3 regions of the Streptomyces sp. NPDC057307 genome follow, and region 1 is predicted to be linked to each of the others. Evidence: riboswitches for the same ligand, from Rfam matches in the RefSeq annotation. Region 1 holds a riboswitch; each other region holds the start of a gene.
What was found. A riboswitch is a leader RNA that binds a small molecule or an ion and turns the genes downstream of it on or off. The one in region 1 is predicted to bind cobalamin.
Positions count from the first base shown of each region.

Region 1 (7,301 bases):
GGTGCAACAGCCCCGGGCGGGGACTGTTGCACCACTGTTGCGCCACGGACGGTGAGAGTGCGGGGGTACGGGGCTCAGGCCCAGAGCTGGCCCTGAAGGGTCTCGATGGCCTCTTCGTCCGTGGCCGCCGTGTAGACGCCCGTGGAGAGGTACTTCCAGCCGCCGTCGGCGACGACGAAGACGATGTCGGCGCTCTCGCCCGCCGTGACGGCCTTCTTGCCGAGGCCGATGGCGGCGTGCAGGGCGGCGCCGGTGGAGACTCCCGCGAAGATGCCCTCCTGCTGGAGGAGTTGGCGGGTGCGGGTGACGGCGTCGGCGGAGCCGACGGAGAAGCGGCTGGTGAGGACGGACTCGTCGTACAGCTCGGGCACGAAGCCCTCGTCGAGGTTCCGCAGGCCGTAGACCAGGTCGTCGTAGCGCGGTTCGGCCGCGACGATCTTGACGTCGGGCTTCTGCTCGCGCAGGTAGCGGCCGACGCCCATGAGCGTGCCGGTGGTGCCGAGGCCGGCCACGAAATGGGTGACGGACGGCAGGTCGGCGAGGATCTCCGGTCCGGTGGTGGCGTAGTGGGCGCCCGCGTTGTCCGGGTTGCCGTACTGGTAGAGCATCACCCAGCTCGGGTTCTCGGCGGCCAGCTCCTTGGCGACGCGTACGGCGGTGTTGGAGCCGCCCGCCGCCGGGGACGGGATGATCTCGGCGCCCCACATGGCGAGCAGCTCGCGGCGTTCCTGCGAGGTGTTCTCCGGCATCACGCAGATGATCTTGTAGCCCTTGAGCTTCGCGGCCATGGCGAGCGAGATGCCGGTGTTGCCGCTGGTGGGCTCCAGGATGGTGCAGCCCGGGGTGAGCCGGCCGTCCTTCTCGGCCTGCTCGACCATGCGCAGCGCCGGGCGGTCCTTGATGGAGCCGGTCGGGTTGCGGTCCTCCAGCTTGGCCCAGAGCCGGACACCGTCCGACGGGGACAGCCGTGGCAGCCGTACGAGAGGGGTGTCGCCGACGACGGCGAGCGGGGAGTCGTACCGCATCAGAGCGTGGCGGACACGTCGGGCATGGGCGTGTGCCCCGCGCCACCGGCGACGGCCGGGAGGATGGTGACGCTGTCGCCGTCCGCGAGCTTGGTGGAGATGCCGTCCAGGAAGCGGACGTCCTCGTCGTTCAGGTAGACGTTCACGAAGCGGCGCAGCTGATCGCCGTTGGCGCCGTCGACGATGCGTTCGCGGATGCCCGTGTGGCGGGTTTCGAGGTCGGTGAGCAGGGCCGCGATGGTGTCACCGCTGCCCTCGACGGCCTTGGCTCCGTCGGTGTAGGTGCGGAGGATGGTCGGAATGCGGACCTCGATGGCCATGGCGTGGGCTCCTGTCGGAAAAGAGGCGTGACGGGCGCGCGGCTCTGCCCCCGCGCGGGGGGTGGTGCTCGGGATGGGCGTCCTGCCGCGACTCAGGCGGCAGCGCCGGCCGTACACATGGCGCTGGCGAGTCGGCACAGATCGACGTGCAGGCGCGCCACCAGGAGATCGCCTGGGGTCTTGTCGCTCACGTCGTGGGAAACCATGGGGTCATCGTATCGATTCCCGGTCCGCATCCCGGTATGTGATCTCAGCTGATGGACGTTCGGCGTTCGCCAGGTGGACGGGGCCGTCAACCGGGCAGTCCATCGGGTCCTCAACCGGGCAGTCGCTCGGACCGGTGCTCCGGCAGATAGACGACCGTGGGGGCGCCGGTCCGGGGGTGCGGCGTGACCTCCGCCTCGACCTCGTAGACGTCGGCCAGCAGGGCGGGGGTGAGAACCTCCGCCGGGGTTCCCGAGGCGACGACGGTACCCGCTTTGAGTACGTACAGCCGGTCGCAGTAGTACGCGGCGAGATTCAGGTCGTGCAGGGCCAACAGATTGGTCGTCCCCAACTCCCCGATGAGAGAGAGCACTTGGAGCTGGTGACGGATGTCCAGATGGTTGGTCGGCTCGTCCAGGACGAACAGCGCGGGCCGTTGGACCAGGGCGCGGGCGACAAGGGCGCGCTGGCGTTCACCGCCGGAGAGGGACGGGAAGGCGCGCTCCGCGAGCGGGGCGATACCGACGCGCGCCAGGGCGGCGTCGGCCAGTGCGGTGTCGGCCGCCGTGTCCGCCTCCCAGAAGCGCCGGTGCGGGGAGCGGCCCATGGCGACGACCTCGCGGACGGTCAGTTCGAAGTCGGTCTGTCCGTCCTGCGGGACGGTGGCCACGCGCCGGGCGCGCGCCTTGGCCGTCATGGTGTGCAGGTCGTCGCCGTCCAGCAGCGCCCGGCCGTGGGTGGGGCGCAGGGTGCCGTACACGCAGCGCAGCAGGGTGGTCTTGCCGCTGCCGTTGGGGCCGACGAGGCCGACGGTCTCGCCGGGGGCGGCGGTCAGGTCGACGGCGTCGACGAGGTGCCGGCCGTCGCCGACGCCGTACGACAGCCCCTCGACGCGCAAGGCCGCCGTACGCGGGCCCGTACCGGCGGTCGTACCGAAGCTCGTACCGTGGCTCATACCGGGGCTCCTTCGGGGCGGCGGCGCATCAGCCACAGGAAGAACGGGCCGCCGATGAGCGCGGTGAGGACGCCCACGGGGATGTCCTGCGGCGCGGCGACGGTTCGGGCGGCGAGGTCCGCGACGACGAGCACGACCGCCCCGCCGAGCGCGGCGACCGGCAGCAGCGGCCGGTGCGACGCCCCGACCACCATCCGCGCGGCGTGCGGTACGAGCAGCCCGACGAAGCCGATGGCGCCGCTCGCGGCCACCATCACCCCGGTGACCAGCGAGGCGAGGACGAACACGGCGGCGCGGAAGCGCGCGGTGTCCAGCCCCAGTACGGTCGCGCCCTCCTCCCCCACCAGCAGCAGGTCCAGCGGCCGGGCGAGCGCCATGAGGACGGCGGTCCCGGCGACGAGGACGACGGCCGGGACGACGAGCGAGCCCCAGCGGGCGCTGCCGAGGCCGCCGAGCGACCAGAACAGCGCCTCCTGGAAGTGCTCGGGCCGGGCGGAGACCACCAGGATCAGGGTGGTGAGCGCGGACAGGATGTACGAGACGGTCACCCCGGCCAGCACGAGCCGGCCGCCGGTCATCGTGCCGCCGCGCCGGGCGAGCGCGTAGACGACGGCCATCGCGAACAGCGAGCCGGCGAAGGCGGCGGCCGGCATGGCGACGGTGGTGGTGATCCCGCCGCCGATGCCACCGCCGATGCCGAAGACCAGGACGAGTACGGCGCCGGTGGACGCCCCCGAGGAGATCCCGAGCAGGAACGGGTCGGCCAGCCGGTTGCGTACGAGGGCCTGGAGGACCGTGCCGACGACGGCCAGCCCGGCGCCGACGACCGCGCCGAGCAGCACGCGCGGCAGCCGTACGTCCAGGACGATCGTGCGGAAGGGGCTGGGCTCCGCGCCGCCGGTGAGGATCGTGACGACCTCACCGGGCGGGATGCGGACCGAGCCGAGCGCGAGCCCGGCGACGACGGCGCAGACGAGGGCGGCGGTGAGACCGCCGAGGACGAGGGCGTGCCGCAGCCGCCGCCGGGCGGGCGGGGTCCGACAGCTCATCGCGGCGCGCCTACTCGCCCGCCTCCGGATGGAGTTGGTCCGCGAGCCGCTGGACGGCGGCCGGGGCACGGACGCCGAGCACGGCGTCGGAGAGCGGCAGGACGGCGAAGCGCTTGTTCCTGATCGCCGGGACGTCCTTCAGGACGGGGTCCTCCAGCAGCCGCTTCTTCTTCTGCGCGACGGTGGTGGAGCCGTAGTCGTAGATGACGATCGCCTCGGGCCGGCGCGCCACGACCTGCTCCCAGGTGGCGTCGCCGAAGGACTTGTCGAGGTCGGCGAAGACGTTGCGCCCGCCGGCCCGCTCGATCATGTCGTTGCCGATGCCCTTGCCGCCGGCGGTGAACGCGGTCTTGTCGCCGCTGTCGTAGACGAAGACCGGGACGGGCTTGACGTCTTCGAGACCGGCGGCGGTGGTTTCGAGGGTGGTGCCTGCCTCGGCGGTCCACTTCGCGGCGCGGTCGGCGACGCCGAAGGTGCGGCCGACCTCCGTGACCTCGCGGAAGACGTCGTCCATGGAGGTCTTGCCCTTGGCGCAGTTCTCCAGGTTGAGCCGGGTGTCGATGCCGGCGCCCTTGAGGTCGTCGCGGGTGCGGCCGTCCTTGGCGGCGAAGGCGCTGGCGTAGCCGCCGTAGACGAAGTCGGGGTTGACGGAGAGGAGTTTCTCCTTGGAGGGGTACTCCTTGGCGACGACCGGGACGCTCTTGTACGCCTTGTCGTAGGCGGGCAGGACCTGGTCGTCCAGCCAGGCGGTGCCGATGAGGGACTTGGTGAGTCCCAGCTCGATCATGATCTCGGTGACGTGCTGGTTCATGGTGACCACGCGCTTCGGGGGTGCCTCGAAGGTGGTCTTCACACCGCAGTTGGTGACGGTGTACGGGAATCCGTCGGCCGGGGCTCCGGCCTCGCGGACGGGGTCCGCGTCGGCTGAGCAGGCGGCGAGCGGGAGCAGCAGCGGAAGCAGGACCGCCGGTATGAGGGCGTGGCGCCGCGAGGACATGACTGGGCCTCCTCCGGGGGATTTCCGCGTCCCCTGGCATGGTGGGAGAAGGGCGACAGGTCAGTTCCTGGCTTCCGGGGCCCCGCTCGCGCGAAGGCCCTGGTCACAGTGGCGGGACCGTGCCGGATTCACACCGGCTTCCTGGGTCCTGCCGCCCGGGTTCGGCGCCAGTGTGTCAGACGACCTCGACCTGTTCCTCCGTGACCTCGCCGTCCACGATGCGGTACGAGCGGAACTGGAACGGGCCCGCGTCGTCGGTGTCGGCGGTGGAGACCAGGACGTAGTGGGCACCGGGCTCGTTGGCGTAGGTGATGTCCGTGCGGGAGGGGTACGCCTCGGTCGCCGTGTGCGAGTGGTAGACGATCACCGGTTCCTCGTCCCGGTCGTCCAGGTCCCGGTAGAGCTTGAGCAGGTCCGCCGAGTCGAACTCGTAGAACGTGGGTGAGCGGGCCGCGTTGAGCATCGGGATGAAACGCTCGGGCCGGTCGCTGCCCTCCGGGCCCGCGACCATGCCGCACGCCTCGTCCGGATGGTCCGCGCGCGCGTGGGCGACGATCTGGTCGTACAGCGCCTGGGTGATGGTCAGCATGAGGTGAAGGATAAGCAGGTGGCCTCCGCGTCTGAGATGCGGAGACCACCTGGTGAGACAGTGCGTGAGACGGCGTGCGGGACGGCCGGTGAAGCGTGCCGCCGTAAGTACCCGGCGTCAGTCGGAGACCTTCGCGTACTCCGGCTCGTGCGGGCCCTCCGGATCACGCCGGTCCCGTGCACCGGTCGCCGCGAGTTCCGGGTTGCGGCGCTTGAGCAGCGCCCAGCCGCCGGCCAGGCACACCGCCCAGATCGCGCCGACGTACAGCGACACCCGGGCCTCGGAGTCGTACGCGATCAGACAGGTCACGAACGACAGGAACACCAGCGCCACCCAGCTCAGCGCCGAGCCGCCCGGCGCCGGGAACGAGGACGCGGGCAGCCGCCCGGCGACCACGGCGGAGCGGTACTTGATGTGGCTGACGAGGATCATCATCCAGGTCCAGATACCGGCGGCGGTGGCGACCGAGGTGACGTACAGGAACGCCTTCTCGGGGACGATGTAGTTGAGGACGACGCCGATGCCCATCAGCGCGACGGACGCGGCGATGCCGAACGCCGGTGTGCGGCGGGAGTTGAGCTTGCCCAGGACCTTCGGCGCCTCGTTGTTGGCGGAGAGGTCGCGCAGCATCCGGCCGGTGGAGTACATGCCGGAGTTGCAGGACGACAGGGCCGCCGTCAGCACGACGAAGTTGACGATTCCGGCGCCGAGCGGGATGCCGATCTTGGCGAAGGCGTGCACGAACGGGCTCTCGCCCTCGCTGAATTCGGTCCACTTCACGACGGCGAGGATGACGGTGAGCGCGCCGACGTAGAAGACGATGATGCGCCACGGCAGCGTGTTGATCGCCTTGGGGAGCGTCTTCTCCGGATTCTCGGACTCGCCGGCGGTGACGCCCACGAGTTCGACGGCGAGGTAGGCGAACATCACGCCCTGGAGGGTCATCAGGCTGGAGCCGATGCCGTTGGGGAAGATGCCGCCGTGCTGCCAGAGGTTGCCGGTGGTTGCGGTCTCGCCCGCGTCAGAGAAGCCGAGGGTCAGGACGCCGAGGCCGATGACGATCATGCCGATGATGGCGGTGACCTTGACCATCGAGAACCAGAACTCGACCTCGCCGAAGATCTTGACGGAGATCAGGTTGACGCCGAAGAGCACCACGAGGAAGACCAGGGCGCTGACCCACTGCGGGATCGCGGGGAACCAGAAGTGGATGTAGATCGCGGCCGCCGTGAGTTCGGCCATGCCGGTCACGATCCACATGAGCCAGTACGTCCAGCCGGTCACGTATCCGAAGAACGGGCCGAGGAACTCGCGGGCGTACTCCGCGAAGGAGCCGGAGACCGGCCGGTAGAGCAGCAGTTCGCCGAGTGCCCGCATGATGAAGAAGATCACCACGCCGGCGAGGGCGTACATCAGGATGATGCTCGGCCCGGCCTTGGCGATGTTCGCGCCGGCGCCCATGAACAGGCCGACGCCGATGGCGCCGCCGATCGCGATCATCTGGACCTGGCGGCTACCGAGTCCGCGTTCGTAGCCCTCCTCCGAGGTCTTTCCGGAGGGGCTTTCCGAGGTGTTGTCGACCTGTGGGGAGGTCATGGTGATGCGCCCTTTCTCCCTGCCTGTGCCGGTGGTCGTGAAGATTTACCACGGGCGGGGCGGCGATCCGCGGAGGCCGCTGTGGCGCGGCCCACAGGAAGAAGCGGACGAATCACACCCCGAATCGCAAAGCATGCGGGGGCGGAGACCTGATCGTTATGCGGAGTTGAGCCGCAATTGAGGAAACGGAAGATGTCCGTCCGAAGATGAGGTGAGGGCGCCGTGGAGGCCCGGTGACGGCCTCCCGCACGTGGTCGGCGGACCGTCAGGGCATCATCGTCTCGACGAGCGACTCCTGGAGCGCCCCGAGCCACAGGTACGCCATCACCATCGGCTTGCGCGGGTCGGAGTCCGGCAGCCGGTACAGGCCCTCGCCGTCGTCCTCGTCGGAGACGTCCAGCCTGTTGCCGATCGTCAGCCGCAGGTCGTTGAGCGCGCCGAGCCAGTGCCGGCAGTCGTCGGGCGCCAGCTTCAGTACAGCTCCGCCCTCGCCGGCGGCGGAGAGCGCGTCCAGTGTGCGGACGAGCGCGATTCCGTCCTCGCGCTTACGGGTCCGCAGGTCGTTC
Region 1 is NZ_JBHUZM010000105.1:2,746-10,046, forward strand. It holds gene ACFUN8_RS27725 (PLP-dependent cysteine synthase family protein) at 75-1,025, opposite strand; gene ACFUN8_RS27730 (MoaD/ThiS family protein) at 1,025-1,345, opposite strand; gene ACFUN8_RS27735 (putative leader peptide) at 1,438-1,551, opposite strand; gene ACFUN8_RS27740 (ABC transporter ATP-binding protein) at 1,662-2,504, opposite strand; gene ACFUN8_RS27745 (FecCD family ABC transporter permease) at 2,501-3,553, opposite strand; gene ACFUN8_RS27750 (ABC transporter substrate-binding protein) at 3,564-4,550, opposite strand; cobalamin riboswitch at 4,591-4,737, opposite strand; gene ACFUN8_RS27755 (Mov34/MPN/PAD-1 family protein) at 4,726-5,139, opposite strand; gene ACFUN8_RS27760 (amino acid permease) at 5,257-6,735, opposite strand; gene ACFUN8_RS27765 (DUF2017 domain-containing protein) at 7,001-7,301, opposite strand, start outside.

Region 2 (7,301 bases), on a different contig from region 1:
CACACACCTTTCGGCCAAACGCTTCCCCGCGCTGCGCCGTTCGCTCGTCAAGTACACCTCCCTCTACACGGCGCTGGCCGAGGTGTACGGCGTGCACCTGGCGGAGGCCGAGGAGACGATCGAGACGTCGCTGGCGACGCCGCGCGAGGCGGGGCTGCTCGGTACGGATGTGGGCCTGCCCATGCTGATGCTGTCGCGGCACTCGATCGACACCGCCGGGGAGCCGGTGGAGTGGGTGCGGTCGGTGTACCGGGGCGACCGCTACAAGTTCGTGGCGCGGCTGCGCAGGCCGACCGACTGAGCCGCGCGGGACTGAGCCGCGCGGGACTGAGCCGCGCGGGACGCCGGACCGAGAGCCGTACGGGCCCCCCACCGAGCCCGGACGAAACCCGACGAGCACGACAAAGCCCCACGTCAGACGGCCTGTTGAGAACCCGACGCAGGAGTACGGCACGCACACCGTTGCCGTACCGATATGCGGACGGGGGGTGACGCATGCCGAGACGTTCCCTTAGATTTCCTGCGTGTTTCAGCAGGTGACCAGTGAGGGGACGACTCGCCATGCCAGAGCCGGCACAGCCAGGTTCCACGCAGGACTCACAGGGATCGTCGGGGCGTCCGACGCCGAGATCGATCGCGATCTGGGCGCTCGTCGCCCTGGTGGGCGCGGTCGGCTGGGGCGTCCTCGCGCTGTCGCGCGGTGAGGAGATCTCCGCCGCCTGGATGCTCGCGGCGGCGCTCGGTTCGTACGCGATCGCCTACCGCTTCTACTCCAGATTCATCGCCCGGCGCGTACTGAAGGTCGACAAGACGCGGGCCACACCCGCCGAACGCCTCGACAACGGTGTCGACTTCCACCCCACCGACCGGCGCGTGCTCTTCGGGCACCACTTCGCGGCCGTCGCGGGCGCGGGACCGCTCGTCGGGCCGGTGCTGGCCGCCCAGATGGGCTATCTGCCCGGCACGATCTGGATCGTCGCGGGCGTCATCTTCGCGGGCGCGGTCCAGGACATGGTCACGCTCTTCTTCTCCACGCGCCGCGACGGCCGTTCGCTCGGCCAGATCGCCCGTGACGAGATAGGCCCGTTCGGCGGCGCCGCCGCGCTCATCGCGGTCTTCCTCATCATGATCATCCTGCTGGCCGTGCTGGCGCTGGTCATCGTCAACGCGCTGGCCGACTCGCCGTGGGGTGTCTTCTCCATCGCGATGACCATCCCGATCGCGCTCTTCATGGGCGTGTATCTACGGGTGCTGCGGCCGGGCAAGGTCAGCGAGGTCTCTTTCATCGGCGTGGCGCTGCTGCTGCTCGCGATCGTGGCCGGCGGCTGGGTCGCCGAGTCCTCGCTCGCCGACACGTTCACGCTGGAGGCCGGCACGCTGGTCATCTGGATGATCGTGTACGGCTTCCTCGCCTCCGTACTGCCGGTCTGGATGCTGCTGGCGCCGCGCGACTATCTGTCGACCTTCATGAAGGTCGGCACGATCGCGCTGCTGGCGGTCGGTGTCGTCGTCGCGCTGCCGACGATGAAGATGGACGCGGTCACGGAGTTCGCGAGCCGGGGTGACGGTCCGGTCTTCGCCGGTTCGATGTTCCCGTTCGTCTTCATCACGATCGCGTGCGGCGCGCTGTCCGGTTTCCACGCACTGGTCTCCTCGGGCACCACGCCGAAGATGGTCCAGAAGGAGACCCAGATCCGGATGATCGGGTACGGCGCGATGCTCACCGAGTCGTTCGTCGCGATCATGGCGATGATCACGGCGTGCATCATCGACCCGGGGCTGTACTTCGCGGTCAACTCCCCCGCCGGAGTCATCGGCGGCACGGTCGAGTCCGCCTCGCAGGCGGTCGCCAACCTCGGTTTCACCATCTCGCCGGACCAGCTCGCCCAGGCGGCGAAGGACGTCGAGGAGGCGAGCCTGCTGTCCCGTACGGGCGGCGCGCCGACCTTCGCGCTCGGTATGTCGGACATCTTCTCGTCCGTCGTCGGCGGCGCGGGGATGAAGGCGTTCTGGTACCACTTCGCCATCATGTTCGAGGCGCTGTTCATCCTCACGACGGTGGACGCGGGGACGCGTGTCGGGCGCTTCATGCTCCAGGACATGCTCGGCAACGTCTACAAGCCGATGCGCCAGGTCAGTTGGAAGCCGGGCGTCTGGTTCGCCAGCGCCGTGGTCGTCGGCGCGTGGGGCTACTTCCTCTGGGTCGGCGTGCACGACCCGCTGGGCGGCATCAACCAGCTCTTCCCGCTGTTCGGCATCGCGAACCAGCTCCTGGCGGCGGTGGCGCTCGCCGTGTGCACGACGCTGCTGGTGAAGTCGGGGCGGCTGAAATGGGCCTGGGTGACGGGAGTTCCGCTCGCCTGGGACGCGGCGGTCACCCTCACCGCGAGCTGGCAGAAGATCTTCTCCGACGACCCGAGGGTCGGCTTCTTCACCCAGCGCGACGTCTACCAGGCGGGCATCGACAAGGGCGAGGTGATCCCGCCGGCGAAGACGATGGACGACATGCACACGGTCGTCACCAACTCGACGGTGGACGGCGTCCTTTCGGCGGTCTTCGCGATCCTGATCCTCGTGGTCATCGCCGACGCGGCACGGGTCTGCTACAAGGCGATCCGCCACCCTTCGAGCGTGAAGCTGTCGGAGACGCCGTATGTGAAGTCGGAACTGGTCGCACCGGCGGGCCTGATCCCGACGAAGGAGGAGAAGGCGGAGCTGGTGGCGGCCGAGGCATCGACGAGGGCCGGGGCGGGTCCGTCATGACGTCGGCGATCTCAGCGGCGAAGGTACGGCACGCGGTGGGCCGGATCCGTTGGTACGTACGTGAGTTGACGGGCGAGTCGGCGTACGACCACTACGTGGCCCACACCCGCGCCTGCGACCCGACGGCGGAGATCAAGACCCGCCGCACGTTCGAACGCGACCGGATGGACGCGAGGGAGGCGGACCCGAGGGAAGGATTCCGCTGCTGCTGAGCCGCCGAAGGGCCGCCGTTCCCTGCGGGGAGCGGCGGCCCTTCGCCGTGAGAGGGGCCAGCGCACCCAGTCCTTGAGCTGCTCGGTCTCCAGCGTGATCCCCACCGGTTCGGGCAGAGCGACCGTCCTGCCGAACGGCACGGTGCGGGCACGCTCGGCCGCGCCGCTCAGAATCCGGTACAACTCGTCGAAGTCGGCCGTTTCCACATGGACCCGGTCAGTAGTGGCCACGCTGCTGGACCCTCCTCATGTCGCGCTCAACGGTAGCGGCGCCCTCGGACAACGCACCGCCATAGCCGTGTCGCACACTGCATGGATGGATCAGACGACACGGCCGGAGGCCGACTTCACCATCAGAGCGGCCGAGCCCGGCGAGTACGACGTGCTCGGGGAGATAACCGCGCGGGCCTATCTGGACGACGGGCTGCTGGACTTCGGGGAGGACGACCCCTATCTGGCCACTCTGCGGGACGTCGCCGCGCGGGCCGCCGGGGCCGAGGTGCTCGTGGCCGTCGACGCGGACGGGGGTGTGCTCGGTGGGGTGGCCCATGTCTCCGGGCCGTCCGCGTGGGCCGATCTGGCCGGGGACGGGGAGGCCGAGTTCCGCATGCTGGCCGTCGCGCCGGCCGCCCGGGGCCGGGGTGTCGGCGGGGCGCTCGTACGGGCGTGTGTGGAGCGCGCGCGGGCCACCGAGGGGTGCGTACGGGTGCGGCTGTCCACCCAGAAATCGATGCTGGGGGCCCATCGGATCTACGAGCGGATGGGCTTCGTACGGACCCCGGAGCGCGACTGGTCGCCCATCCCGGGGCTGTCCCTGCTTACGTACAGCCTGGAAATCTAAGGCGTTTCGGGGCTGATTCCGGCGCAAGCCGAAACACCCGCGACACAACATGTGGGGGGTGCTGCTCCCAACGGGCCCCACATGTATGCTCAAGTCTGTTGTCGCCGCAGGAGAATCCGGTGGAAATCCGGAACTGTCCCGCAACGGTGTGCTGTGGTGCGCTTTGCGCGCCCGCGAGTCCGAGCACCTGCCGACGGCGCATCCGGCTCGACCGATCCGGATGCCGAGACGTCCGGGCCTCGAGGTTGGGCCGGTGGACGCCGCACCGCGCGCTGCCCGCTCCCGGGCCGGCGTACGCGGGCGTGCGCCGCCGTGCCCCTCCCCCGTGGCCCAGAGCCGAGCGAGGGAGAGCACCACGTGACCATCGCGCCAGCCGATCCGGCTTCAGCGATCTCCGAGCGGGGACCGGGTACGGCCGTTCCGGCCGACAGGTCTGTCGACAGGCCGGCCGACGGGCCCGGGACGAGCCTTCTGCGGCTCCTCACGGACCTCACCGCCGACCTGACCGACACGGACCCCGGCAAGGTCGCCGCGGCCGCGCTCCGGGGCCGTAACGCCGCGTCGGACGAGGCCGAGTTGCGTGAACTCGCCACCGAGGCCGCCGCCGGGCTCATCTCCGAGGACCCCGCCTACTCCCGGCTCGCCGCCCGCCTCCTCACCCGCACCATCGCGGACGAGGCCGCCGGCCAGGGCGCCCTCTCGTTCTCCTCCTCGGTCGCCGTCGGCCACGCGGAGGGCCTGATCGCCGACCGTACGGCCGCGTTCGTCACGCGCCACGCCGCCCGCCTCGACGCGCTGATCGACCCCGTCGCCGACGACCGTTTCGGCTACTTCGGCCTGCGTACCCTCTTCAGCCGCTATCTGCTCCGGCACCCGATCACCCGCGAGGTCATCGAGACGCCGCAGTACTTCATGCTGCGCGTCGCGTCCGGCCTGGCCAAGGACGACTCCCCGGCCGCCGTGGACGAGGTCGCCGCGCTGTACGGCCTGATGAGCCGGCTCGACTACCTCCCCTCCTCCCCCACGCTCTTCAACTCCGGCACCCGGCACCCCCAGATGTCGTCCTGCTACCTGCTGGACTCCCCGCTGGACGAGCTGGACTCGATCTACGACCGCTACCACCAAGTGGCCCGCCTCTCGAAGCACGCGGGCGGCATCGGCCTCTCGTACTCCCGTATCCGCGCCCGCGGTTCGCTGATCCGGGGGACGAACGGGCACTCCAACGGCATCGTGCCGTTCCTGCGGACGCTCGACTCCTCCGTCGCTGCCGTCAACCAGGGCGGCCGGCGCAAGGGCGCGGCCTGCGTCTACCTGGAGACGTGGCACGCGGACATCGAGGAGTTCCTGGAGCTGCGCGACAACACCGGCGAGGAGGCCCGCCGTACGCACAATCTGAACCTCGCGCACTGGATCCCCGACGAGTTCATGCGCCGGGTCGACACGGACGGCGACTGGTCGCTGTTCTCGCCCTCCGACGTGCCCGAGCTGGTCGACCTGTGGGGCGACGACTTCGACGCGGCGTACCGCGCGGCCGAGGCGGCGGGCAAGGCCCGCCGGACCATCCCTGCGCGTGAGCTGTACGGCCGGATGATGCGCACCCTCGCGCAGACCGGCAACGGCTGGATGACCTTCAAGGACGCGTCGAACCGTACGGCGAACCAGACCGCCGAGCCCGGCACCGTCGTGCACTCCTCGAACCTCTGCACCGAGATCCTGGAGGTCACGGACGACGGCGAGACGGCCGTCTGCAACCTCGGCTCGGTCAACATCGGCGCGTTCGTCACAGACTCGGGCGAGCTGGACTGGGAGCGGCTGGACGAGAGCGTCCGCACCGCCGTGACCTTCCTCGACCGGGTCGTGGACATCAACTTCTACCCGACCGAGCAGGCCGGCCGCTCCAACGCCAAGTGGCGCCCCGTGGGCCTGGGCGTGATGGGCCTCCAGGACGTCTTCTTCAAGAAGGGGCTGCCGTTCGACTCCGCCGAGGCCGCCGCGCTCTCCACCCGTATCGCCGAGCGGATCATGCTCGCCGCGTACGAGGCGTCCTGCGACCTCGCCGAGCGCGAGGGCCCGCTGCCGGCCTGGTCGCGGACGCGCGCCGCGCGCGGCGTGCTGCACCCGGACCACTACGACGTGGCGCTCAACTGGCCCGAGCGGTGGGACGCGTTGCGCGCGAGGGTCGCGAAGACCGGTATGCGCAACTCGCTGCTGCTCGCCATCGCGCCGACGGCGACCATCGCGTCGATCGCCGGGGTGTACGAGTGCATCGAGCCGCAGGTCTCCAACCTCTTCAAGCGCGAGACGCTGTCGGGTGAGTTCCTTCAGGTCAACGCCTATCTGGTGGCGGAGCTGAAGCGCCTCGGCGTGTGGGACGCGCAGTCCCGTGAGGCGCTGCGCGAGTCCAACGGCTCGGTGGCGGGCTTCAGTTGGATCCCGGCCGACGTCCGCGAGCTGTACCGCACGGCGTGGGAGATCCCGCAGCGCGGCCTGATCGACATGGCGGCGGCACGCACGCCGTTCCTCGACCAGAGCCAGTCGCTGAACCTGTTCCTGGAGACGCCGACCATCGGGAAGCTCAGCTCGATGTACGCGTACGCCTGGAAGAAGGGGCTCAAGACCACGTACTACCTGCGGTCGCGCCCCGCGACACGGATCGCCCGCGCGGCGAAGTCGGCGACCCCGTCCGTACCCGCCCCGTCCGTACCGCTTCAGACGGCGCCGGACGCGGACACGATCGCCTGCTCCCTGGAAAACCCCGAGTCCTGCGAGGCCTGCCAGTAATGAGTTCCACCACCCCTGCCGTAGAGAAGAACCTGCTCGACCCGGGCTTCGAACTGACCCTGCGTCCCATGCGCTACCCGGACTTCTACGAGCGCTACCGCGACGCGATCAAGAACACCTGGACGGTGGAGGAGGTCGACCTCCACTCCGACGTCACGGACCTCGCCAAGCTCTCCCCGGGCGAGCAGCACATGATCGGCCGGCTGGTCGCGTTCTTCGCGACGGGCGACTCGATCGTCTCGAACAACCTGGTGCTGACGCTCTACAAGCACATCAACTCCCCCGAGGCGCGGCTCTACCTCTCCCGCCAGCTCTTCGAGGAGGCCGTGCACGTCCAGTTCTACTTGACGCTGCTCGACACCTACCTCCCGGACCCGGCGGACCGCGCGGCGGCGTTCGACGCGGTCGAGGAGATCCCGTCGATCCGCGAGAAGGCGCAGTTCTGCTTCAAGTGGATGGACTCGGTCGAGAAGATCGACCGCCTGGAGTCCAAGTCGGACCGGCGCCGCTTCCTGCTGAACCTGATCTGCTTCGCGGCCTGCATCGAGGGCCTGTTCTTCTACGGAGCGTTCGCGTACGTCTACTGGTTCCGCTCGCGCGGCCTGCTGCACGGGCTCGCCACCGGCACCAACTGGGTGTTCCGCGACGAGACGATGCACATGAACTTCGCCTTCGAGGTCGTGGACACCGTCCGTAAGGAGGAG
Region 2 is NZ_JBHUZM010000094.1:2,184-9,484, forward strand. It holds gene ACFUN8_RS26265 (GntR family transcriptional regulator) at 1-301, shown strand, start outside; gene ACFUN8_RS26270 (carbon starvation CstA family protein) at 562-2,763, shown strand; gene ACFUN8_RS26275 (YbdD/YjiX family protein) at 2,772-2,975, shown strand; gene ACFUN8_RS26280 (GNAT family N-acetyltransferase) at 3,292-3,816, shown strand; cobalamin riboswitch at 3,895-4,026, shown strand; gene ACFUN8_RS26285 (ribonucleoside-diphosphate reductase subunit alpha) at 4,174-6,597, shown strand; gene ACFUN8_RS26290 (ribonucleotide-diphosphate reductase subunit beta) at 6,597-7,301, shown strand, end outside.
Region 2: it holds a riboswitch for cobalamin, as region 1 does, so the genes downstream of both, ACFUN8_RS26285 (ribonucleoside-diphosphate reductase subunit alpha) here and ACFUN8_RS27750 (ABC transporter substrate-binding protein) in region 1, are expected to answer to the same signal.

Region 3 (7,301 bases), on a different contig from region 1:
CGGCGGTGATCGCGCCGGTGCCCTCGGCCAGGGCGCGGGCCAGCGTCGCCACCTCGGTGCTCTTCTGGCGGGCGAACGCCAGCCAGCGGGCGACCTCCGGCGCGATGTCGCTCTCGGCGGTGGCGTCGAGCGGGACATGCAGGAGGGAGCAGGACGCCGAGACGTCCACCCGGTCGGCGAGGCCGAGCAGCGTGCCGAGAGTGGCGAGGGACTTCTCGAAGTCGTTGATCCAGATGTTGCGTCCGTCGACGACACCCGCGACCAGACGCTTGCCGGTCAACCCGCCCACGGCCGCGAGGCTTTCGAGATTCGCGGCACCCGATCCGGTGAAGTCCAGGGCCAGACCTTCGATCGGGGCCTTGGCGAGCACCGGAAGCGCGTCGCCGAGCCGCCCGAAGTAGGAGGCGACGAGCAGCTTCGGCCGGTCGGTGGCACCGCCCAGATCGCGGTAGGCGCGGGTGGCGGCGTTCAGCTCCGCCGGCGTCCGGTCCTCGACCAGCGCGGGTTCGTCCAGCTGCACCCAGTCGGCGCCGGCGGCACGCAGATCGGCCAGGACCTCCGCGTACACCGGCAGCAGCCGGTCCAGCAGCGTCAACGGCTCGAAGTCCGCCGCCACGCCCGGAGCGGGCTTGGCCAGCAGGAGATACGTGACGGGGCCGAGGAGCACGGGCCGGGCGGTGAGACCGAGCGCGAGGGCTTCCTTCAACTCGGCGACCTGCTTGGCGGAGTCCGCGGCGAAGTCCGTGTCCGGCCCCAACTCCGGTACGAGGTAGTGGTAGTTGGTGTCGAACCACTTCGTCATCTCCAGCGGCGCCACGTCCTGCGTGCCGCGCGCCATCGCGAAGTACCCCTCCAGCGCGTCGGCGTCGACCGCCGCACGGTGCCGCGCGGGAACGGCGCCCACCATGACGCTGGTGTCCAGCACATGGTCGTAGTACGAGAAGTCACCGGACGGCACTTCGTGGATACCGGCGTCGGCCAGCTGCCGCCAGTTCGAACGGCGAAGCTCGGCGGCGGTGCCGCGGAGGGCGTCGGCGTCGACGCGGCCCTTCCAGTAGCCCTCGACGGCCTTCTTCAGTTCGCGGTTCTGTCCCTGGCGGGGGTAGCCGTACACGGTGGCCCGTGCTGCCGCGGCTGCGGACTGCGCTGTCACGGAACTCTCCTTCGCGAGATGTGTCCTGAACATCCCGGAGACGGGACGCGGACGCGAAGGGACGACCGATCGTGCGGACGCCTCGCGCGAATGCCACGCGTGCCGCTCGATATGTACGCCGACCCGCCCACGAGGTCACCGGAATGACCGCGCGCGATCGGTCGCGCACGGGCAACGGGCAGGTCTTCGGACTCGTGGGCCCGTCCCGTATCGCTTACGAGACACCTACTGGCCGTCGCTTCCCAGACCCGGCCGGGCCCAGTGCGTATGACGGCGGTCGTTCCCACTCACCGCTGCGGGGCAGTCCCGGATTCCCACCGGGTTCCCTCTTGCGACGTCCTGCCTGGCGGACAGGAGCGAACCAGCTGCACTGAACAGCCTACGGGGGACGGACGGCGCCCACACACCCCTGCTCACCATCCGGACGTGGGGCCGGCGTGCTGCCGGAAGCGGGTATCGCGTATCGGGTATCAGCAATCGGACGACGGTCGGATCGCAAGTGGCAGCCATTAACCTGCGCTCATGGCTCTCGGTATTCCCAGCACAAGGGCGGACCACGCCCTGTCCATCCGCGACCTCCTCGCCGCAGGGGGCCGTAGCTACTCCTTCGAGTTCATGCCGCCACGCAGCGCGGCGGCCGAAGCCGGGCTGTGGACGGCGATCCGAAGGCTGGAAGCACTCTCACCGGACTTCGTCTCGGTGACATACGGCGCGGGCGGTTCGACGCGCGGCCGCACCATCGGCATGACCGGACGGATCGCCCAGGAGACGACGCTCACCCCGGTCGCCCACCTCACGGCGGTCGACCACAGCGTCGCGGAGCTGCGCAACATCCTCGGCCACTACGCCGACCAAGGCGTCCGCAACATCCTCGCGTTGCGCGGCGACCCGCCCGGCGACCCGCTCGGCTCCTGGACGAAGCACCCGCAGGGGGTCGAGTACGCGTCGGAACTGGTCGAGCTGATCAAGGAATCCGGCAACTTCTGTGTCGGCGTCGCCGCCTTCCCCGAGATGCACCCGCGCTCACCCGACTGGGACAGCGACATCCGCCACTTCGTCGACAAGTGCCGCGCCGGAGCCGACTACGCGATCACCCAGATGTTCTTCGACGTCGACGACTACCTGCGCTTCCGCGACCGGGTCGCGGCCGCCGGGTGCCCGACGCCGATCATCCCGGAGATCATGCCGGTCACCACGATCCGCTCACTGCGCCGCATCCCGAGCCTCAGCACCGCGGTCTTCCCGGCGGGGCTCGCCGAGCGGATGCTCGACGTCGAGGACGACCCCAAGGCGGTCAGGGCGCTCGGGATCGACCACGCCACCGAGATGTGCCGTCGGCTGATCGGCGAGGAGGCTCCGGGTCTGCACTTCATGACCATGAACTTCTCCAAGGTGACGACGGAGATCTACCAGAATCTCGACCTGCGGCGGGAGCAACCGAAGAGATGATCTCTCTCCGTGAAGTGCGCGACAGCGACTTGAACATCTTCTGGGAGCACCTGTCCGACCCCGCGGCGCAGCACGTGGCCGCCGTCACCAGGAAGTACCACTACGACCGGGGGCACTTCGACGACCACTGGGCGAGGATCCGGGCCCGCCCGGATGTGCTGATGCGTACCGTGCTCGCCGACGAGGAGGTGGTCGGCCATGTCGCGGTGTACGGGCCTCCGGACGAACGCGAGGTCACGTACTGGATCGACCGGGCGCACTGGGGCCGGGGGACGGCCACGGCGGCGCTCGCGGCACTGATCGAACTCGCCGGAACGCGGCCGTTGTACGCCCACGCGGCGGCGGACAACACGGGTTCGATCCGCGTACTGGAGAAGTGCGGCTTCGTCGTCACCGGACAGGGAAGGGGCTTCGCCCAGGCCCGCGACGGCGAGATCGACGAAGTCCTCCTCACCTTGAGCTGAAATCCTCGGGGTTCAACTCCCGGGCGTGGAGATCATTCGCGTGAACCGTGATCGCCCGGGAGTGTCGTGGTTCCCTCGCGTCCTCGCGTCGCTTCATCGACGTCGCTCCGCAACAGCGGTGGATACACGGCCGATTCCTCGCCGTCCACCCCTGCGGGTCCTGGGGCGGCCGTTGTCGCGTCGCGGTGTGCCGCGGCAGCTCACGGGGAGGAGTGTACGTTCGTACGCTCTGATTGTAGGCTCCCCTCCATGACTGTTGACGTAATGCGCCCGCCTGCCCTGGCAGAACGGCAGGCGCGCACGGCCGTCGCCGTGCTCTTCTTCACCAACGGCGCGTTGTTCGCCAACCTTCTGCCGCGCTTTCCGCAGATCAAGGCGGATCTCGGCATCGGGAACGCCGCCTACGGCCTGGCCGTCGCGGCGTTCCCGACGGGTGCCATCGCGGCCGGCCTGGCGGCCGGGGTGCTCATCCGCCGGTTCGGGTCGGGGCGCGTGGCGGTGGCCGGCACCGTGCTGACAGGCATAGGTGTCCTGGCCGCGGGGCTGTCCGGCTCCGTGGTGCTGTTCGCGACGGCGCTGTTCCTGGCCGGGGCGATGGACGCGATCACCGACGTCGCGCAGAACGCCCACGGCCTGCGTGTGCAGCGTCGATACGGTCGGTCGATCATCAACTCCTTCCACGCCATCTGGTCCATCGGCGCGGTCGTCGGTGGCTCGATGGCCGCCGGCGCCATCGCGCTCGGCCTGTCGCTGGGGCAGCACCTGCTGATCTCGGCGGTGGTGTTCGGGATCGCCGCCTGCGTCGCCCTGCGGTTCTGTCTGACCGGGCCCGACACCGAGCCGGTCGCGGAGGAAGCGGAGGGAGCGAAGGTGGCCGAGGAGGCGGCTGCGGCAGCCGAGACAAGGGAAGAGGCGGACGCCGGAGGCCGAGCGCCAGGGGAGCGTCGGAGGGCGCGCCTGCGCACCCGGTACGTGCTCGCCGCACTCGTCCTCATCGCCGCGGGCGGCGCCCTCGTCGAGGACGCGGGCAGCTCCTGGGCCGCTCTCTACCTCTCCGACTCGCTGCATGCCTCGGGAACCCTCGCGGCCTCCGGCTACATCGCCCTGGTCGGAGCCCAGTTCGTCGGCCGTCTGATCGGCGACAGGCTCGTCGACCGGTTCGGCCAGCGTACGGTCGCGCGCTTCGGCGGGCTCATCGCCGCCGTCGGCATGGGCCTGGCCCTGGCCATGCCCACGGCGACCGGCACGATCCTCGGTTTCGCCACGGCCGGGTTCGGGGTGGCGACCCTGGTGCCCGCGGCGATGCACGAGGCCGATGAGCTGCCCGGTCTCAAGCCCGGATCGGGGCTCACGATCGTCTCCTGGCTCATGCGGCTCGGCTTCCTGCTCTCGCCGCCGATCGTCGGACTCGTCGCGGACACGACCAGCCTTCGGGTGGGCCTGTTGGTGGTGCCCCTCGCCGGGCTGATGGTGATGCTGCTGGCGGGGGTGCTGCGGCCCCGGCGCCGTTGAGCGGCGCCCCCCGGACGGCGACCGAGCGTGTACGTTCGCACGTATGCCGATGGACTGCTTCGGGCGAGGCCCGCGCACACACGTGGAACGCAAGCCCGCCGGGGACCTCCGCGGCGACCCCGCCCGCCCGGTCCACAGCCTCTGAGCGCACCGACATGGCCACCGGACACACCGACCCGCAGCGCCGCGAACGCATCATCGCCGCCACCCTCGACCTCATCGCCGAAGAGGGCCTTCCCCGCGTCTCGCACCGCAAGATCGCGGCGCGAGCCGGCGTGCCGCTGGGCTCGATGACGTACCACTTCAGCGGCATCGACGAACTGCTTCACGAAGCGTTCGGCCGCTTCACCGACCACATCGTCGCGGTCTTCGACACCTACCTCTCCGCCCCGACCGATCGTGACCAGGCAAGACAGGCTGTGGCCGACCTCGTCCACACCCTGTCCGAGGGACCGCAGCGCGAGCTGGTCCTCACCCAGGAGCTGTACACCCTCGCCGCCCGCCGGCCGGAGTACCGGGCACTCACCCACGAGTGGATGCGCCGCAGCCGTATCCACCTGGAAAAGCACTTCGACCCGGACACCGCCCGCCAACTCGACGCGCTCATCGAGGGGTTGGCACTCCACCGCGCCCTGGCCCGCGAACCGCACGACCGCGACCTGACGCTTGAGGCCATCACCCGCATCACCACACGGGCCTCCTGAGCACAGGGGCCTCCTCCTACGCCGGCCGGGCACCGTCAGTACGACAGCGGGCTCTCACCCCCGCGGGCTGACCCCCGCCACGGTCAGGCCGAGCAGCCGGTGCGCCTCGGCGGTGGGATCCGGGTGGTGTTCCGTGGCCAGGGCGATGCCCGTGACCAGCGTGACCAGGTCGGAGACGGTCACGCCCGGCGCCACCGCGCCGGCCCGCGCGGCGTGCTCCAGCAACGGTTCGACCGCCCCGCCGAGCTTCGCGGAGCAGGCGTTCGCGTGATCCGGGTCGTCCGGCCTCCCGTCCTGGACCAGCGCGTCGGCCAGGCCCCGTGCGGAGGCGGCGTACGTGGTGAGCGCGCCCAGCCACTCCAGCAGCGCGGCCCGTGGGTCGGCCGACCCCGTCAGTTCGCGCGCACGGGTGCACAGGGCCTCGATCCGCTCGCTGAACACCGCGTTCAGCAGCGCGGCGCGGCTGGGGAAGTGCCGCCGCACGGTGGCCGAGCCGACGCCCGCGGTGCGGGCGATCTGCTCCAAGGAGGCGTCGACGCCGTGCGCGGCGACCTCCTCCTCGGCCACGGCGAGAATCCGCGCGTAGTTACGACGGGCGTCCGCGCGCTGGACGGTCATGGCGTGATCTCCGAGCTTGCTAAGTGGCGGGGTCCTCCGTATCGTACCGAAAACTAAGTGGCGGGCCTCGCCACTTAGCTGTTGGCCATTATTCGAGGAACACCCATGACTACAGATTCCGCACCCGTCCTGGTCGTCGGCGCCACCGGTCTGCAGGGCGGGGCCACCGCCCGCGCCCTGCTGGCCTCGGGCGTTCCGGTCCGGGCGCTGGTCCGCGACCCGGCGACCGACCGGGCGAAGGCCGTCGAAGCGCTCGGCGCCGAACTGGTCACCGGCGACCTGGACGACCGTGACTCGCTGACGCGGGCCGCCGAGGGCGCCCGCGCCGTCTTCTCGGTCCAGATGCCCGACGTGAACGGACGCGCCTTCGAGGGCGAGGTCGACCAGGCCGTCAATCTGATCGAGGGCGCGCGGGCCGCGGGAGTGCCGCAGTTCGTGCACACCTCCGTCTCCGGCGCCGGCCTGCACACCGGCTGGGTCAGGGGCGACTGGGCCTGGATGGAGCCGTACTACGCCGCGAAGGCCGGGATCCAGGACCGGGTGCGTGCGGCGGGCTTCACGCACTGGACGCTCATCAAGCCGGGCTTCTTCATGGAGAACTTCCGCCCCTCCGTGGAAATTCTGTTTCCCCGTGGTGTCGAGGGCGGCCTGGTGACCCTCCTCAAGCCCACCACCCGGCTGTCCCTCGTCGCGGTCGACGACATCGGCAAGGCGGCCGCCGCGGCCATCGCCGATCCGGAGCGGTTCGACGGGGTCGAACTGGAGCTGGCGAGCGACTACTTGACGATGACGGACATCGCCGAGGTCCTCTCCCGCACTCTGGGCGCCGAGTTGACCGCGCCCGACCTGACAAAGGAGGAGGCGACCGCCGCGGGTATGCCCGACATGGGCTTCGGGCAGTCGCACATCAACGAGTACCCGCAGCCCGCCCGCCCCGAATTCGCGCAGGCTCTCGGTATCCCGCTCACGACCTTCGAGGAATGGGCGCGGACATACCTGCGGCCCACGGCCTGACCTCGCCCGGGGCCCGATACGGCCCGACGATCACACCCGTCGGGACGCCGATCCCGACGCCGATCCCGACGCCGATCCCGACGCCGATCGCGACGCGGATCCCGACGCCGGAACCGCCGCGGCCGCGATTATCGCCGCGGTGTCCCCGCCCGCGCGAACAGCGTGCTCGGCGGTCGAAGGAACACAGCGTCCGAGCACCGGGTCGAACTCCGACATGATGACCCCGGCGTGATCCGTGGCGAGTTCCCGCAAGGTCACCGGCCACCGCCTCGCGCGCAGGGCGACGTCGAAATCACGCGAGTGACCGCCGTCGAGTACGGAGTCGGCCGTGCCGTGCACCAGCGTGACCGGGACGGCATCGGCGCCAGCCGGGGTGAGGTCGTCCAG
Region 3 is NZ_JBHUZM010000009.1:91,283-98,583, forward strand. It holds gene metE (5-methyltetrahydropteroyltriglutamate--homocysteine S-methyltransferase) at 1-1,153, opposite strand, end outside; cobalamin riboswitch at 1,313-1,534, opposite strand; gene metF (methylenetetrahydrofolate reductase [NAD(P)H]) at 1,676-2,602, shown strand; gene ACFUN8_RS06085 (GNAT family N-acetyltransferase) at 2,599-3,066, shown strand; gene ACFUN8_RS06090 (MFS transporter) at 3,316-4,578, shown strand; gene ACFUN8_RS06095 (TetR/AcrR family transcriptional regulator) at 4,734-5,282, shown strand; gene ACFUN8_RS06100 (TetR/AcrR family transcriptional regulator) at 5,337-5,900, opposite strand; gene ACFUN8_RS06105 (NmrA/HSCARG family protein) at 6,006-6,914, shown strand; gene ACFUN8_RS06110 (alpha/beta hydrolase) at 6,945-7,301, opposite strand, start outside.
Region 3: it holds a riboswitch for cobalamin, as region 1 does, so the genes downstream of both, metE (5-methyltetrahydropteroyltriglutamate--homocysteine S-methyltransferase) here and ACFUN8_RS27750 (ABC transporter substrate-binding protein) in region 1, are expected to answer to the same signal.